Linked DNA regions of Geobacter metallireducens GS-15. The protein of the gene in region 2 interacts with the protein of the main gene of each other region in a pairwise test. Links are inferred from orthologs where the notes say so. Each region holds a gene or a part of one and is shown on either strand. Other genes may lie near its edges. The genes, in order: lpdA and GMET_RS00445.

Evidence for each region.
Region 1: the proteins of GMET_RS00445 (region 2) and lpdA interact in binary tests that used the Escherichia coli proteins (3 or more experiments, as listed by UniProt). The link is inferred for Geobacter metallireducens GS-15 from one-to-one orthologs.

What each region holds. Positions count from the first base shown.
Region 1 is NC_007517.1:3,120,573-3,128,840, forward strand. Bases 1,935-4,867 are described here. They hold lpdA (dihydrolipoyl dehydrogenase), read right to left. Parts: upstream 4,152-4,867; coding sequence 2,718-4,151; downstream 1,935-2,717. Other genes in these bases: GMET_RS13850 (aconitate hydratase), read right to left, coding at 1,935-2,703; GMET_RS13860 (tetratricopeptide repeat protein), read right to left, coding at 4,214-4,867. Also shown: GMET_RS13845 (sensor histidine kinase), read right to left, coding at 1-718; more of GMET_RS13850, read right to left, coding at 757-1,934; more of GMET_RS13860, read right to left, coding at 4,868-5,002; odhB (2-oxoglutarate dehydrogenase complex dihydrolipoyllysine-residue succinyltransferase), read right to left, coding at 4,992-6,248; GMET_RS13870 (glycogen/starch/alpha-glucan phosphorylase), read right to left, coding at 6,289-8,268. UniProt on the Escherichia coli protein: Lipoamide dehydrogenase is a component of the glycine cleavage system as well as of the alpha-ketoacid dehydrogenase complexes.
Region 2 is NC_007517.1:106,498-114,758, reverse strand. Bases 1-2,926 are described here. They hold GMET_RS00445 (ATP-dependent helicase), read left to right. Parts: upstream 1-312; coding sequence 313-2,541; downstream 2,542-2,926. Other genes in these bases: GMET_RS00440 (sigma 54-interacting transcriptional regulator), read right to left, coding at 2,683-2,926; GMET_RS00450 (methylated-DNA--[protein]-cysteine S-methyltransferase), read right to left, coding at 1-177. Outside these bases: more of GMET_RS00440, read right to left, coding at 2,927-4,158; GMET_RS00435 (amidohydrolase family protein), read left to right, coding at 4,446-5,450; GMET_RS00430 (acyl-[ACP]--phospholipid O-acyltransferase), read left to right, coding at 5,447-8,261. UniProt on the Escherichia coli protein: A helicase with DNA-dependent ATPase activity. Unwinds DNA duplexes with 3'-5' polarity. Translocates on single-stranded DNA with 3'-5' polarity. Initiates unwinding more efficiently from a nicked substrate than double-stranded DNA.

The DNA.
Region 1 (8,268 bases), 3.0 Mb from region 2 along the record:
GTACCCATTTCCCGTTGGGCACGTCGAAGGCAAACTCCACCGGATCTGCCAGGAGAGTCCCCCCCCCTTGGGCAACTACAATTTTTTCACCGCTGCCGGGATGGAGGCGGGATACCCGATACGCATAGCCGTTTTTTGCGAGAAGGTTCAGGTTGCTGGCGTCCATAAGGGTCCGCAGCCGGATGATGGCCGCCGTAAACCCCCAGAACCGCTCGCCTCCCCGGCCGTCGGAAAGGAACACCGCCTGCCGCCCCACAACCGCCTTCCCCCCCTGTTTGAGCTCGAAGGGACCATCGAGGGAAAGCCGGCGGGACTCGATGGCCCGCAGCGCTTCGAAGCTGCGAACAGGGTCCCGGAGGATGTCGAACCCGACGGCCTTTTCGTTGCCGGCAAGGGGGTAGACCTCGGTTATGACCCCCTCGGGCACCAGCTGGAGAGTGTCGATGCCGCCGTAGACCTTGATCATCTCCGCCGCCAGGGAGGCGAAATTCTCAATTCTGCCCTGTTGTCGGAGGATGGCGGCCAGGGCGTTGGTGGCCGACAGGGAGCGAAAAAGCTGATGATCAAGGGAATGGGCCGCGTTGGCGGCAATCTGGGACACGGTTTGGCGGTACTCCTGCTTCCGCTCGCGCGCCAGCTCGCCGGCAAGTACCGCGCCCATCCCCATGAAAAGCGAAAATACCAGCAGTGCCCATAGGGTCGCTCTGTTCAGACTCACCGGCTTGTGCTCCACGGCCCATCCATTCCCTTATGCCCTCACCCCTCCGTACCGCCTTTTTTCACAAAGTTCAGGGTCCCCCCGGCCAGAAGCTCCTGCCGCTGCCGGTCTGAGACCTCCAGAATGGTGACAATCTCCCGTCCGTCCACCCGCACCGGTATCTCTGCGGCGCCGGAGGCCACGAGCCGGCGCACATCGGGGAACACGAGGCGGTCCCCCTGCTTCACCAGGTCGTAGTCGGCGGGATTTCTGAACGTGAGGGGGAGGATGCCGAAGTTCACCAGGTTCGCCTTGTGGATCCGGGCGAAGCTCTTGACGATCTTGGCCCGGATGCCGAGATAGCGCGGCGCCAGGGCCGCATGCTCCCGGCTCGACCCCTGGCCGTAGTTCTCCCCGCCGATGACGACGCCGTTCCCCTTCTCCTTGGCCCGCTTGTGGAAATCGGGGTCCAGATGCTCGAAGACGAACTGGCTGATGGCCGGGATGTTGCTCCGGTAGGGGAGCACCTTATTCCCCGCAGGCATGATGGTGTCGGTGGAGATATTGTCCCCCACGGTGAGGATGACCTCCGCCTCCAAGGTCTCGGGGAGGGGATCGTAGTCGGGGAACGGGATGATGTTGGGGCCGGTGACGATCTCCACCCGCTTCGCCTCCTCGGGGGGGAGGGGGAAGATGATGCTGGAGTCGTCCAGGATGTAGTTCTCAGGGTTCTGGACGTTGGGCCACGGCATGAGGCCCTCCAGCTTGCGGGGGTCGGTGACCACGCCGAAGAGGCCGGCGGCGGCTGCCGTCTCGGGGGAGCAGAGGTAGACCAGATCGTTCTTCGTGCCGCTTCTCCCCGGGAAGTTGCGGGGGAAGGTGCGGAGGCTCACCTGATTGGTCCCCGGCGCTTGCCCCATGCCGATGCAGCCGAGGCACCCCGGCTGGTGGATCTGGGCGCCGGCCAGAAGCAACATCATGATCCCGCCTTGATCCGCCACGTTTTCCAGCACCTGGCGGCTCCCCGGGTTCACGTTGAAGGAGAGGTGGGGGGCGATGCGCCGGCCATCCAGGATGCGACAGACGGTCATGAGGTCCCGGAAGGCGGAGTTGGCGGAACTCCCCACCAGCACCTGGTCCACCTTCAACCCCTCGATGTCGGCCACCCGCACCACGTTGTCGGGGGATGACGGCCGGGCGATGAGGGGTTCCACCGTGGCGAGGTCAATCTCCTCGTACTCGTCGTAGGTGGCGTCGGGGTCGGCGGCAAGCTCCTGCCAGAGCTGGCCGCGCCCCTGGGCCTCCAGGAACTCGCGGGTCCGGTGGTCCGAGGGGAAGACGGAGGTGGTGGCCCCCAGTTCCGCCCCCATGTTGCCGATGATGGCCCGGTCCGTGGCCGAGAGGGTCGCCACGCCGGGGCCGTAGTACTCGATGATCTTCCCGACCCCCCCCTTCACCGTGTGGCGGCGGAGCATCTCCAGGATCACATCCTTGGCCGAGACCCAGGGCTGGAGCTCTCCCGTGAGCTTCACTCCCCAGATCTTCGGACAGGGGAGATGGAAGGGGTGCCCCGCCATGGCCAGTGAGACATCGAGCCCCCCGGCGCCGATGGCGATCATGGAAAGACCGGCGGCGGAGGTGGTGTGGGAGTCGGCCCCGAGCATGGTCTTGCCCGGCACGCCGAAGCGCTCCAGGTGCACCTGGTGGGAGACCCCGTTCCCCGGCTTGGAGACGTGGATGCCGAACCGCTGGGCCGCGGTCATGAGAAAGATGTGGTCGTCGGCGTTGCGGTTGTCGGTCTGGAGGAGGTTATGGTCGATGTACTGGGCCGCCAGCTCCACCTTCACCCGGTCGACCCCCATGGCGATGAACTCCAGCATGGCCATGGTGCCGGTGGCGTCCTGCAAGAGCGCGTGGTCGATCTTCAGGGCGATCTCGGTGCCCGGCTTAAGCTCGCCCTTCGCGAGGTGCGCTTCGAGGATCTTGGTTGCGAGATTTTTTCCCATGGGAACCTCCGTGTTCACGCATGTATCGCCCGTTTCTCCACATCCAGGGCCGCCTCCTTCATGGCCTCGGCCAGGGTCGGGTGGGCGTGGAAGGTCATGGCGATGTCGGCGGCGCTGCCGCCGTAGGTCATGACGGTAACCGCCTCGGCGATGACATCCGAGGCCCGGGGGCCGATGACGTGGATGCCGAGGACCCGGCCGGTGTCGGGGGTGGCGAGGATCTTCACGAACCCTTCGGTCTCGTCCATGCACTTGGCGCGGCCGTTGGCCATGAAGGGGAACTTCCCGACGCGGTACTCGACCCCCTCCGTTTTCAGCTCCTCCTCGGTCCGCCCCACGCCGGCCGCCTCGGGCCACGTATAAACGATACCAGGGATATAGGCGTAGTCCACCACCGACGCCTGGCCGGTGAGCCGCTCGGCAAAGACCTCCCCCTCCGCCATGGCCTTGTGGGCAAGCATGGGGCCGTGGATCAGGTCGCCGATGGCGTAAATCCCCCGAAGGGACGTCTGGTAGTTATCGTCCACGGCGATCCGTCCCGCCTCCAGCCGGACTCCCAATTCCTCCAGGCCGAGCCCCGCCGTGAGGGGACGCCGCCCCGCCGCCACCAGCACCCGGTCGCAGACGATCTCCTCCGTGGCCCCCCCCGCTTCCACGGTGACCGCTGCCTTCCCGTCACGCTTGGCAAAGCCGGTCACCTTGGTCTCCATCCGGAAGACGATCCCCTGCTTCTTCAGGGAGCCCATGAGGGTGTCGGCCACCTGACCGTCGGTGTTGGGAAGCATCTTCGGGAGCATCTCCACCACCGTAACCTGGCTTCCGAGCCGCCGCCAGACCGAGCCAAGCTCCAGGCCGACGTACCCCGCCCCCACCACCAGGAGATGCTCCGGCACCCGGTCGAAGGAGAGGGCTTCCCGGGCGCTCACCACCAGTTCACCGTCAAAGGGCATGAACGGAATCACCGCCGCCTCGCTTCCCGTTGCCAGAAGCACCCGCTTTCCCCTGAGGGTCTGCTTTTCCCGGTCCCCGGTCCCCGGTCCCTGGTCCCCGCCTTCAACGTCAACGCCGTGGGCTCCGTCCCGCTCGCCCGTGAGCCGGGCCGTCCCCTGCACCCGTGCAATCTTGTTCTTCTTGAAGAGGAAGGCGACGCCGTCGGTCAGCTTCTTCACCACGTCGTCCTTGCGGGCCATCATCCGGGCCAGGTCGAGCCGTGGCGGATCGATGGCTATGCCGTGGCCGGCGAACCTGTCCCTGGCCAGGGCGAAGAGTTCCGAGGAATCCAGGAGCGCCTTGCTGGGAATGCACCCCTCGTTGAGGCAGACCCCCCCCAGGGCGGACCGCTTCTCCACCACCGCGACGCTCATCCCCAGCTGGGCCGCGCGGATGGCGGCCACGTAGCCGCCAGGGCCGGCACCGATGACAATGAGGTCGTAAAGCTCTTCAGACATGGAATCCTCCCGGAATGATTGTGGTATCCGCTACTGAAATGGGAAACAGGCCGGCAGAAGAACTACTTTGCACCCGGCCGGTAGATGATTTCGAACGTCCCCCCTTGGATGCGGTTCCAGACCCCCTTGTCCGGAGAATACGCCGGATAGACCGGGGCAATCGCCTCCTTCAGGTGGGGCACGGAAAACCGGAGGCCGAACTCCCCCTGGTCAAGGATCACCCCCATCCCTTCAAGATGCGCTCCCCCATCGGCAGCGTCGCCCGAAGGCGCGGCACGGGGCGCCGTAATGAACGGCTCCAGGGAGCGGATCTCGGTGGGACGTCCCGGCAGGGCAACCAGCTGCCGGAGCACGTCGCGGGCTCCCCCGCTCCCCTGGCGGGAGGCCTTGCCGAGCCACTCCATGGCTGCCACCTTGTCGACCGGAACCCCATCGCCGGAGAGAAGGAGGAGACCATAGGCGTACTGGGCCTCGGCATCGCCACCAGCCGCAGCCCTGGCGATCCAGCGGGCGGCTTCCTTCTGGTCCTGCTTCACTCCCGCACCTTCGTGGTAGAGGGTGCCCAGGAAGTACTGGGCCCGCACGTGTCCCCGCTCCGCGGCGATCCTCATGAACCGGACCGATTCCGCGGGATTGCGCGCAACGCCCGTGCCATCGAGAAACATCAGGGCAAGCCGGAAAGCGGCGCCGGCGTCACCCCTCTGCGCCGCTCCCCTGGTCCGGGCAAACTCCTGTGCCGCAGGTGTTTTGCCATTCCTGCCGACCCGGGCCGATGCCGACGGATCAGGAGCGGCCAGGAGAAGGGCCGCCAGCAGTGAGCAGGTCCCTGCGGCGGTCAATCTACCCTTCAAGGAAGAGTTCCTCGGGCTCTTCCACATACTCCTTCACCTTCTTCAGGAACCCGACCGCCTCGCGGCCGTCGATGATCCGGTGGTCGTAGGAGAGGGCCAGGTACATCATGGGACGTATGACGATCTGGCCGTCGCGGACCACGGGGCGCTCCTGGACGGCGTGCATGCCGAGGACGCCGCTCTGGGGCGGGTTGAGAATGGGAGTGGAGAGGAGCGAGCCGTAGACCCCGCCGTTGGAGATGGTGAAAGTCCCCCCCTGGAGATCCGACAGCTCCAGCCGGTTGGCCTTGGTCTTTTCCGCGAACCCGGCGATGGTCGTCTCGATCTCGGCAAAGGAGAGCCGGTCGGCGTCCCGGAGCACCGGCACCACGAGCCCCTTCTCGGCCCCAATGGCGATGCCGATATGGTAGTAGTGGTGGAAGACGATGTCATCCCCCTCGATGGAGCCGTTCACCGCCGGATACTCCTTCAGGGCCTCCACGCACGCCTTCACGAAGAACGACATGAAACCGAGGGAGACGCCGTGCTTCTTCTGGAAATGCTCCTTGTACTTCTTCCGCAGTTCCATCACCCGGCCCAGATCCGCCTCGTTGAACGTGGTGAGCATGGCGGTCTGCTGCCGGGCCACCAGGAGCCGCTCGGCGATCCGTTTGCGGATGGGGGTCATCGGCGAGCGCGTAACGCGCTCTGCCGCGGGGACCGGGGACCGGGGACCGGGGACCGGCTCAAAAGCAAATTCTTTCTGCTTACCCCCAACCGCCGCCGCTTCACCCGATTTCACCGCAGCATCCTTCGGCACTTCCCCGCCTTTCCCGGTCCCCGGTCCCCGGTCCCCCGTCCCGGCTGTCAAGTCCCTGGTCCCGGCCGTTAAGAGATCATCCACCGTCACCCGCCCGCCCCGGCCGCTTCCATGGACAGTTTCCGGCTTAATCCCCAGCTCCTGGGCAATCTTGCGAACCGCCGGCGACAGTGGAGGCACCTCCTTGCCTTTCCCGGTCCCCGGTCCCCGGTCCCCGGTCCCGGCTTCTATAATGCCGATGACGGAGCCGATCTTCACCGTGGCCCCTTCCGGCACCATGATGGTGAGCACACCGTCGGCCCCGGCGTCGATCTCCATGGTGATCTTGTCGGTCTCGATCTCGCAGACCGGCTCGTCCTTCCGGACCGCCTCGCCGTTCTTTTTCAGCCACTTCCCCACCAGTGCCTCGTAGACCGATTCGCCCACTGACGGAACCTTTATTTCCATAGGGGACACCTCTCTCTCACATTACAAAAAGCAGGTCCGGTTACCTTGCAGCAAGTACCGGCACAGGCTGGAGCCCCCAGATACCGTCGTTGTACTCCCGGATGGTCCGGTCGGTGGAGAACTTGCCACTGGAGGCGCTGTTGATGATGCTCATACGGGCCCACTGCTCCCGGTCCCGGTAGGCGGCGGCGACCCTCTGCTGGGCGTTGACGTAGCTGCGGAAGTCGGCGGCGACCATCCAGGGATCATGGGGACTGGTGATTGCACCGATGATCGGATCGAAGATCCCCGGCTCGAACAGGTTGAAGTGGCCAAACGCCAGCAGGTTCATTACCCGCCCGAGATCAGCGTCGGCTTCAATGATGGCACCGGGGTCGTACCCCCTGCGCGCCGCCTCCACCTCCTCGGCGGTGAGACCGAACATGAAGAAATTTGCGTCCCCCACCTCTTCCCGGATTTCGATATTGGCTCCATCGAGGGTGCCGATGGTCAGGGCGCCGTTCATCATGAACTTCATGTTGCCGGTGCCCGATGCCTCCTTGCCGGCGGTGGAAATCTGCTCCGACAAGTCGGTGCCGGGACAGACGACCTCCATGGCCGTTACCCGGTAGTTGGGGAGGAACGCCACTTTGAGCCGGTCCCCCACCTGGGGGTCGGCGTTCACCACCTGGGCCACGTTGCTGGTGAGCTTGATGATGAGCTTAGCCATGAAGTAGCCGGGGGCCGCCTTGCCGCCGATGAGGACGCACCGGTTGGTCCACCCCTCGGTGTCGCCGCGCTTGATCCGGTCATAGAGATGGATGACGTGGAGGATGTTGAGGAGCTGGCGCTTGTACTCGTGGATCCGCTTCACCTGCACGTCGAAGAGGGCCTCCGGGTCGAAGGCGACACAGCACTTGTCCAGAACCATGGCCGCCAGCCGCTCCTTGTTGGCCCGCTTCACCTCCCGCCACTTCTCCCGGAAGCCGGGATCGTCGGCGAAAGCGGCGATCTTCCCGATCCGGGAGAGGTCTGAAACCCAGCCGTCGCCGATGGTCTCGGTTATGAGCCGGCTCAGGCCCGGATTGCACCAGGCGAGCCAGCGGCGTGGCGTGACCCCGTTGGTCTTGTTGTTGAATTTGTGGGGCCAGAGCTCATGGAAGTCCCGGAAGAGCCCCTGGGCAAGGAGCTGGGAGTGGAGGGCGGCGACCCCGTTAACGGAAAAGCTGCCGACAATGGCCAGGTAGGCCATCCGGACCTGGGGCACCGGCCCCTCCTCGATGAGGGACATGCGCCGGAGCCGCTCATGGTCGCCGGGCCAGCGGCTGGCGACCTCGGCCAGGAAGCGGGCGTTGATCTCCAGGATGATTTCCAGAAGGCGCGGCAGAAGCTGGGCGAACAGGGAGAGGGGCCACTTCTCCAGAGCCTCGGGAAGGAGGGTGTGGTTTGTGTAGGCCATGGTGCGGGTGGTGATCCCCCACGCCTCGTCCCACCCCATCCCCTGCTCGTCCATGAGGAGGCGCATCAACTCCGGCACGGCGCAGCTGGGGTGGGTGTCGTTCAGCTGGAAACAGTTCTTCTCGGCAAAACCGCTGAAATCCCCCTTGCTGATCACGACCCAGCGTTCAATGACATCCTGGAGGCTGGCCGACGCCAGGAAATACTGCTGGCGCAGCCGCAGCGCCTTGCCGCTCTCGCTGGCGTCGTTGGGGTAGAGCACCATGGTGATGTTCTCCGCCTCGTTCTTGGCGGCGACCGACTCGGTGTAGCTGCCGGCATTGAATTCAACCAGGTTGAAGGCGTCGGTGGCGACCGACTTCCAGAGCCGCAGGGTATTGACCGTGCCGTTGCTGTACCCCGGCACCGGCGTATCGTAGGGAATGGCCAGCACGTCATGGGTATCCACCCACCGGACGCGGAAACCGCCGTCACCGGTCCCGTAGCGCTCGGTGCGCCCCCCGTAGCAGACCCGCTGGGTGTACTCCTGGCGCTCGATCTCCCAGGGGTTGCCGTTGCGCAGCCAGTGGTCCGGCTCCTCCAC
Region 2 (8,261 bases):
GGCGTCCAGCTGCCGGCGCAGCTCCGCAAAGAGGGGATGATCCTGGTCGTGCATCCGGTCTCCGGCATCCGCCGGCACGTACTTCTGATCCGTGAACCAGAGCCCGCTCAGTTCGTCCCCCTCCGCCAGCGCCACCATGTCGCCCAACGGGGTCTTGATGGTGCAGTACCGTTTCATCGTGGCTCCTCCTCGAATCCATGGCTGATGGATATTTAACCTGGCAACTATACCACAAACATTCTTGACTAAATTCCCCCGGGCCGTAAATATGGGCCGTTGATCCAAGTCTCCACTGTGTGAAAAGGTACTCCCATGGACCTTCTGAAAAATCTCAACCCGCCCCAGAAGGAGGCGGTTCTCCACGGCGAGGGGCCGCTCCTGGTTCTGGCCGGAGCCGGATCCGGCAAGACCCGGGTCATCGTCCACCGTATCGCTCACCTGATCTGCAACCTCGGCGTCCCCCCGTGGCAGATTCTGGCGGTTACCTTCACCAACAAGGCCGCCGGCGAGATGCGGGAGCGGGTGGAGCGGCTCGTGGGAGCCGGCGAGGCTCCCCTCATCGCCACCTTCCACTCCACCTGCGCCCGGTTCCTGCGCCGCGATATCCACCACCTGGGGTATGACTCCTCCTTCGCTATCTACGACGACAAGGACGCGGAAAAGCTTCTGAAGGAGGTGATCGCCGGCCTCGGCCTGGACGAGAAACGCTTCCCGGCCCGCTCCTTTGCCGCCGCCATCGACGACTGCAAGAACCGGGGCATCCCCCCCGGGGAGATCCCCACCGGCGACTACACCGGCGAGATGCTGGCCCGGGTCTACGGCGCCTACCAGGAGCGGCTGAAGAAGTGCAACGCCCTGGACTTCGGCGATCTCCTCATGCTGACGGTCCGTCTCTTAGAAGAGCACCCCGAGGTGCTGGCCCGCTACCGGGACAAATATCGCTGGATCCTTGTGGACGAGTATCAGGATACGAACCCGATTCAGTACCGGCTCGTGCGGCTTCTGGCCGGGGAGCGGCGCAACCTCTGCGTGGTGGGGGACGATGACCAGTCAATCTATCGGTGGCGGGGGGCCGACATCCGGAACATCCTCGACTTCGAGAAGGATTTTCCCGGCGTGGTCACAGTTAAGCTGGAGCAGAACTACCGTTCCACCCAAAACATCCTGGCCGCGGCCGGGGCCGTGGTGGCCAAAAACCGCGGCCGCAAGGCCAAGACCCTCTGGAGCGAGAACCCGGCCGGCGAGGCCATTGTCTACCGGCGCCTCTCCGACGAGCGGGAGGAGGCCCGCTTCGTCTGCCGGGAGGTGGAGAAGCATGTGCGGCGCGGCGGGGATCTGCGGGACGTGGCGGTCTTCTACCGGACCAACGCCCAGTCCCGGGTCATCGAGGACGCCATGGTGGCCGACGGGATTCCCTACCACATGGTGGGGGGGATGCGGTTCTACGAGCGGATGGAGGTAAAGGACATCCTCGCCTACCTGAAGGTCCTCGTGAACCCCGCCGACGAGGTGTCCCTCAAGCGGATCATCAACGTCCCGGCCCGGGGTATCGGCCACGCCACCGTGGACAAGGTGGCGGAGCTGGCATTCCGCAAGGGGATCATTCTCTACGACGCCTTCAGCGAGGCGTCCACCAGCGGACTCCTCTCCACCGGCCCCCGGGGGAAAATCGCCGGCTTCATGGCACTCATGGAGCAGTTTGCCGGCCTCGCCGGCACGGTACCCCTGTCGGAGCTCGCCTCCCGCATCATCGACGGGACCGGCTACGCCGCCAAACTGAAGGAAGAGCGGAGCGACGAGGCCCAGGACCGCCTCGACAACCTCCAGGAACTCTGTTCCGCCATGGAGGAGTTCGAGCGAACGAGCGACGAGAAGACCCTGGCCGCCTTCCTGGAGCAGGTGGCCCTCGTGTCGGATCTGGAGCGGGGCGAGGGGAAGCGGGAATCGGCCACCCTCATGACCCTCCACGCGGCCAAGGGGCTCGAATTCCCAGTGGTATTCATGATCGGAATGGAGGAGAAGCTTTTCCCACACGTCCGCTCCCTGGACGACCCCGAGGCCATGGAGGAGGAGCGGCGCCTCTGCTACGTGGGGATGACCCGGGCGAGGGAGCGGCTGATCCTCACCAACGCCCGCCGCCGGCGACTCTTCGGCCAGGACCAGGTGAACATGTCGTCCCGCTTCATCGCCGACGTTCCCCGGGATCTCCTGGATCTGGAAGACGAGTACCAGTCCTCCTTCGGCTTCGGCGCAGGACGGGGGCTGGAGCGGGAGACAACAGCCGCCGAACCGACGCGCCACAACCTGGCGAGCATCTTCGAAACGGAGATCGAGCCCGATTTCGACGACATCGAGGTGATCCCCGACGAGCCCGAGGACGGCGGCATCTGGCTCGGCATGAAGGTGCGCCACGGCAAGTTCGGCGTCGGCGTCATCCGCAAGATCGAGGGGAAGGGGGACGACCAGAAGGTGATCGTCTGGTTCAACTCCGTGGGGCCGAAGAAGCTGTTGGTGCGGTTTGCAGGGTTGGAGCGGGTTTGATCGCGGCCGTATTCAGGCCATCTTTGGCCGGTTCTCAATCGCACAATCCTCGACGTAGCGCTGCTACGCCTGCGGTTGTACTCATTCGGCCCGACCAAATCTGACCTAAATCCATCCGCGATTTGATTTTTTTGTTTGATATCACTCCCCTGCTTGCTGCAGATACTTCTTCACCGTCCGCCGGTCCAGGTTGGCCCGGCGGGCCACCTCCTCGTAGGTGTCGTGCCGCTCGTACAGGATGCGGCAGTAGCCGGCCAGAAGCCCCTGGGCATCGAGCCCCCCCGCCGCCACGTCCGCCAGGAACTGCTCCGTCACGCCGGACGGCGCCCCTTTCTCTTCCCCCCGGTAATGTCCCGTCACCAGTACCCGCCGCACCGCCTGCTCCAGCTCCCGCACGTTTCCCGGCCAGTGGTATCCCTTTCCCGTTTCCCGTTCGATGGCCTTGCGCAATAGCTGCACCTCCCGCTTCGGCGCGGTCCCGGTCAGGCGCGTGAGGATTCCCGCCACCAGCTCCCCCAGCTCGTCGGGGCATTCCTGGAGCCGCTGCCGCAGGGGTGGGATGGTGATGACGTCGGAACAGAGGCGGTAGTAGAAGTCGTCCCGGAACTCCCCCTGCTCCCGCAGGCGGGTCAGGTCCCGGTTGGTGGCGGCGATGACCCGGCCGCTGAAGCGGAGCCGCTGGTGGCTCCCCACCGGCGAGAAGCTCCGCTCCTGGAGCACCTGGAGGAGCTTCACCTGCACCGGCAGCGGCACCTCGCCGATCTCGTCCAGGAAGATGGCGCCGTGGGGGGTGCAGCGGCTGAAGACCCCCTCATGGTGATCGATGGCGCCGGTGAAGGCCCCCTTCCGGTGGCCGAAGAGCTCCGACTCCAGGACCCCCTCCGGGTACTGGGAGAGGTTCACCGCCAGGAAGTTGCGGGTGAAGCTTTCGCTGAACCGGCCGGTTTTCGGGTCGAAGGGGATGAAGCCCGACCGGCCGATGGCCGCGGCTGCGGCCCCCTTGCCGGTGCCGGTCTCCCCGAGGATGAGTACGGAGAAGTCCTCCATCCGGTCCCAGAGGTACTGGTCGAACCACCGGATGTTGTGGGTGAAGAGGGTCTGCCAGAGGTGTTCCCGCACCCGGCGCAGCGACGGGCTGGAACCGGCGAGCCCTTCCCGGATGAAGTAGAAGGCCCGCCGGAGCTGGTAGAAGAGGCCCAGGTAGCGGCGGCTTTCCGTCTCGGAGAAGCCCGCCTCCGCGAAGGCGGCCTGGAAGCCGCCGGCAAAGGGGACGGGGCAGGGGGAGTCGCCGCCGACGGCCTGCTCCCGGATCAGGCGGTCGAAGGAGTCCAGGAACCGATGAAAGAGATCGAAGAGGAGCACAGTCCGGACCGTTTCCCGGTCGGCAGCCGGCAGGCGGTGGTGGTTGCCCCGCAGTTCCCGCTGCAGGACGGCCGTCCGTTCGGCCACCCGGGCAATGATGGCGGCAAGCACTCCGCCCCGGTCACCGGCACCAGTTCCCGCCAGGAGCAGGTCCAGTTCGTCGCGGCTCTCGCCAAAGGGATTGAGGAAGGCGGCCCGGGCCACCTTGGCAAAAAAATCCCGCTCCGTCGCCAGTATTGTCTCGATAGCTTTCATACATTCGATGTATAGTTGCCATTCATAAAATGTCAATCACGATTTGCCGCTAATCAGCAGGAGCGATTGCCGTCTGACTGCAACAATCCAGAATCATTGGCAATCTCAGGCGGTAGCCGACTTGGCATGTTATCGGCAATCTTCTGAGCAGAAACCATTGTTCGGGAGGTTGCCATGTTCACCCCACTTGCCCTATTGTTGATGAGCGCCGTTGCCGCCGCCCCGGTCTTCACTGCCATGACCGTAAAGACCATCACCGACTGCCGCATGAACCACCGGAGCCGGAAATGACCGTCATCGACATTCACTGCCATGCCGCCGGCATCGGCGCCGGTGACAGCGGCTGCTTCATCTCCCCGAAGCTTCGCCGGAGCTGGAAGTACCGCTTCTACCTCAAATCCTTCGGCGTGACCAATGCGGACTTGGAGCGGGAGGGTGATAGCCTGGTGCTCCGGCGTATTTCGGAGCGGCTCACCGCTTCGTCCCAGGTCCAGCAGGCCGTGGTGCTGGCCATGGATGGCGTGGTGGACGGCAGCGGCCAGTTGGATCGGGACCGGACCGAGATGTACATTCCCAATGAGTTCCTGGCCCGGGAGTGCCGCCGCTACCCGAACCTCCTCTTCGGCGCCAGCGTCAACCCCCAGCGCCCCGACGCCTTGGAGCGCCTCGACGCCGCTGCCGCCGCCGGAGCGGTGCTCGTGAAGTGGCTCCCCTCCATCCAGGGGACCGACCCTGCGGATCGGTGCCTCGTTCCCTTCTATCGCCACCTGGCCCAGCTGGGGCTTCCGCTTCTGACCCACACCGGCCTTGAGGAGTCATTCACCCTGGCCGACAACGCCCTGGCCGACCCGGCGCGTCTCCGGCTCCCCCTGGAAGAGGGGGTGACTGTCATTGCCGCCCACTGCGCCACCAGCGGACAAAGCCACGGGGAGTCGAACCTGGCGCGCCTCCTTCCACTCTTTGCCCAATTCCCGAACCTCTACGCCGACATCTCGGCCCTCACCCAGCTGAACCGACTGGGGCACCTGGAGCGGGTCCTGGCGCACCGGGACATTCACGGCCGGCTCCTCTACGGCACCGACATGCCCCTGCCTGCCACGGGGCTCACCTCCCCCTGGTTCCACCTCCTCCGGCTCGGGCCGCTGGAGGCCCGGCGGTTGGCCGTCATCGGTAACCCCTGGGATCAGGATGTGGCCCTGAAGCTGGCCCTGGGGATGCCAGAGGAGATCCTGTTCCGGGCCGCAGGCGTACTCGGGATCGCTGACACCATCAAACACCGGAGCTTCCCATGAATACCACCGAACCGACCACCCTACCCGTCTCCTTCCGCCGCCTGAACCTGGCCCAGGCCCTGGGGGCGCTGAACGACAACCTCATCAAACTGATCATCGTCTTCTACCTCATCGGCCGCTACGGCCGGGAGGAGGCCGGCACCATTGCCGCCATGGGGAGCGCCGCCTTCGTTGCGCCGTTTCTCCTCTTCTCGGCCCTGGCCGGTTCCCTGGCCGACCGCTTTCCCAAGGGGCGGATCGTGGTGGGGGTCAAGGCGCTGGAAGTGGGGATCGCCCTCCTGGCCGTGAGTGGTCTCTTCCTGGCCTCCCCTCCACTTCTCTATGGGGCGGTCTTTCTCCTGGGTACCCACAGCGCCCTCTTCGCTCCGGCTAAGTACGGGGTGGTGCCGGAGCTGGTCCCCCGGGAGGGGCTCTCGAAAGCCAACAGCCTCTTGGAGATGGCTTCCTTTCTCGCCATCGTCGGGGGGACTGCTCTGGCCCCCTTCCTCGTGCAGCTGGCAGGGGGGCGCCACGGCGTGGCTCTTCTGGCGGGGGTGGCCATTGCCGTGGCCGGGCTTCTCATCGCCCGCACCCTCCCCCCGACACCGGCCGTGGCCCCGGACCGGGCGATTTCCTTCTTGCCGACCAGCTACTGGCGCACCCTCCGGAGCCTGAAACGCGACGGCTATCTCCTCCTGGCGGTGATCGGCGCCGCCTACTTCCTCTTTGTGAGGGCCTTCTGTCAGCTGAATCTCCTCCCCTACGGCATGAAGATCCTCGCCCTCTCCGAAGAGCAGAGCGGCTACCTCTTCCTGGCCGCTGCCATCGGCATCGGCGCCGGGTCACTCTGGGCCGGCCGGCTCTCCGGGCGCACCGTGGAGTTCGGCGTGGTCCCCATCGGGGCCGTGGGGCTCACCGTCTGCTCCTTCGTCCTGGCCATGATGCCGGCGAGCCTGTGGGCGGTCCTGGCCGTGGTGGCTCTCTTCGGCGTCAGCGCCGGCCTCTTCATCGTGCCGCTCCAGTCCTTCATTCAGCTGCGGGCACCGGCGGACCGGCGGGGGGAGGTCCTGGCCGCCTCGTCGTTCCTGAGCTGGGTCGGGGTGCTTCTGGCCTCGGGGCTCCTCTGGGTCCTCTCGGGCCCCCTGGGGTTCTCCCCCGGCAGCTGCTTCACGGTTCTCGGGGCGATCACCCTCGTCCTCACGGCCGTCACCCTCCGGGTCCTCCCCGATTTCCTCCTCCGCTTCATCGCCTTGGCGGTCATGCGGATCCGCTACCGGGTGACCACCATCGACGACCGCCACGTGCCGGTGGAAGGGGGGGCGTTGTTGGTGGCGAACCACGTCTCCTGGCTCGACGCCCTCATCCTCCTCGCCACCCAGCAGCGGCGGATCCGCTTCGTCATGGAACGGGAGATCTACAGCGCTCCCGGCCTCAAGCAGCTCTGCGCCCTCATGGGGGTGATCCCGGTTTCGTCCCGGGACGGGAAAAGGGGCCTCCTGGAGTTCATCGCCACCGCCCGCAAGGCCCTGGACGACGGCTACCTGGTCTGCATCTTCGCCGAGGGGGAGATCACCCGCACCGGCATGCTGAACCGGTTCAAGGGGGGCTTCGAGCACATCGTCAAGGGGACGAGCCACCCCATCATCCCGGTCTACATCGGCGGCGCCTGGGGGAGCGCCCTCTCCTACGCCCACGGCAGGCTCCTCTCCCGCCTCCCCTCCCTCATCCCCTACCGGGTGACGGTCCTCTTCGGCGCGCCCGTGCCGGCCGGGAGCACCCCCCACGACGTGCGCCGGGCCGTGATGGAGCTTTCCGCGGCCTGGTTCGAGGCCCGCAAGCCCCGACGCCGCGCCCTGGGGGAGCTCTTCGCCGAGACGGCCCGGGAGAACTGGCACCGCCTTGCCATGGCTGACACCGGGGGCCGGGAGCTGACTTACGGCAGGGCCCTCACCGGCGCCGTGGCCCTGGCGGCGAAGCTGAAGGACGCAACTCCCGGCCAGGAGATGGTCGGTGTCTGCCTCCCCCCCACCGTGGGGGGCGCCCTGGTGAACCTTGCCCTCACCCTGAACGGCATCGTGCCGGTGAACCTGAACTACACCGCCTCGCCGGAGGGTATCCGCTCGGCCTTGGCCCAGTGCGCCATTACGACCACCATCACCTCCCGCGTCTTCCTGGAGAAGCTCGGCACCCTGCCGGAATTTCCCGGTGTCCTCTACGTGGAGGACCTCCTCGCCGGCCTCACCGACGGCGACAAGCGCCGGGCGTTTCTCACGGCCCGCTTCCTCCCGCTTCGCACCTTCGCCCGCCCCGCCGGGTTCGATGCCGACCGCCTCGCCACGGTGATCTTTTCCTCCGGGAGCACCGGGGAGCCCAAGGGGGTCATGCTCTCCCACCACAACATCCTCTCCAACCTGGAGGCGCTCCGGATGGTCTTTCGCGCCACCCAGCGGGACAACATCTGCTCGGCTCTCCCCTTCTTCCACTCCCTGGGGTTCACCGGCACCCTCTGGCTCCCGCTCCTCTCGGGCTTCTCGGCGGTCTACCACACCAACCCCCTGGACGGCGAAACCATCGCCAAAACCGTGCGGGAGCGGCAGTCGACCCTCCTCATCGCCACCCCCACCTTCCTCATGGCCTACCTGCGGCGAGCCAAAAAGGAGGACTTTGCCACCCTGCGCCTCGTCATCACCGGCGCCGAGAAACTGAAGCCGAAGCTGGCCGACACCTTCCAGGAGAAGTTCGGCATCCGCCCCATGGAGGGGTACGGCGCCACGGAGCTGTCGCCGGTCATCTCCCTGTCGCTTCCCGACGTGGAGGTCAACGGGGTCCGCC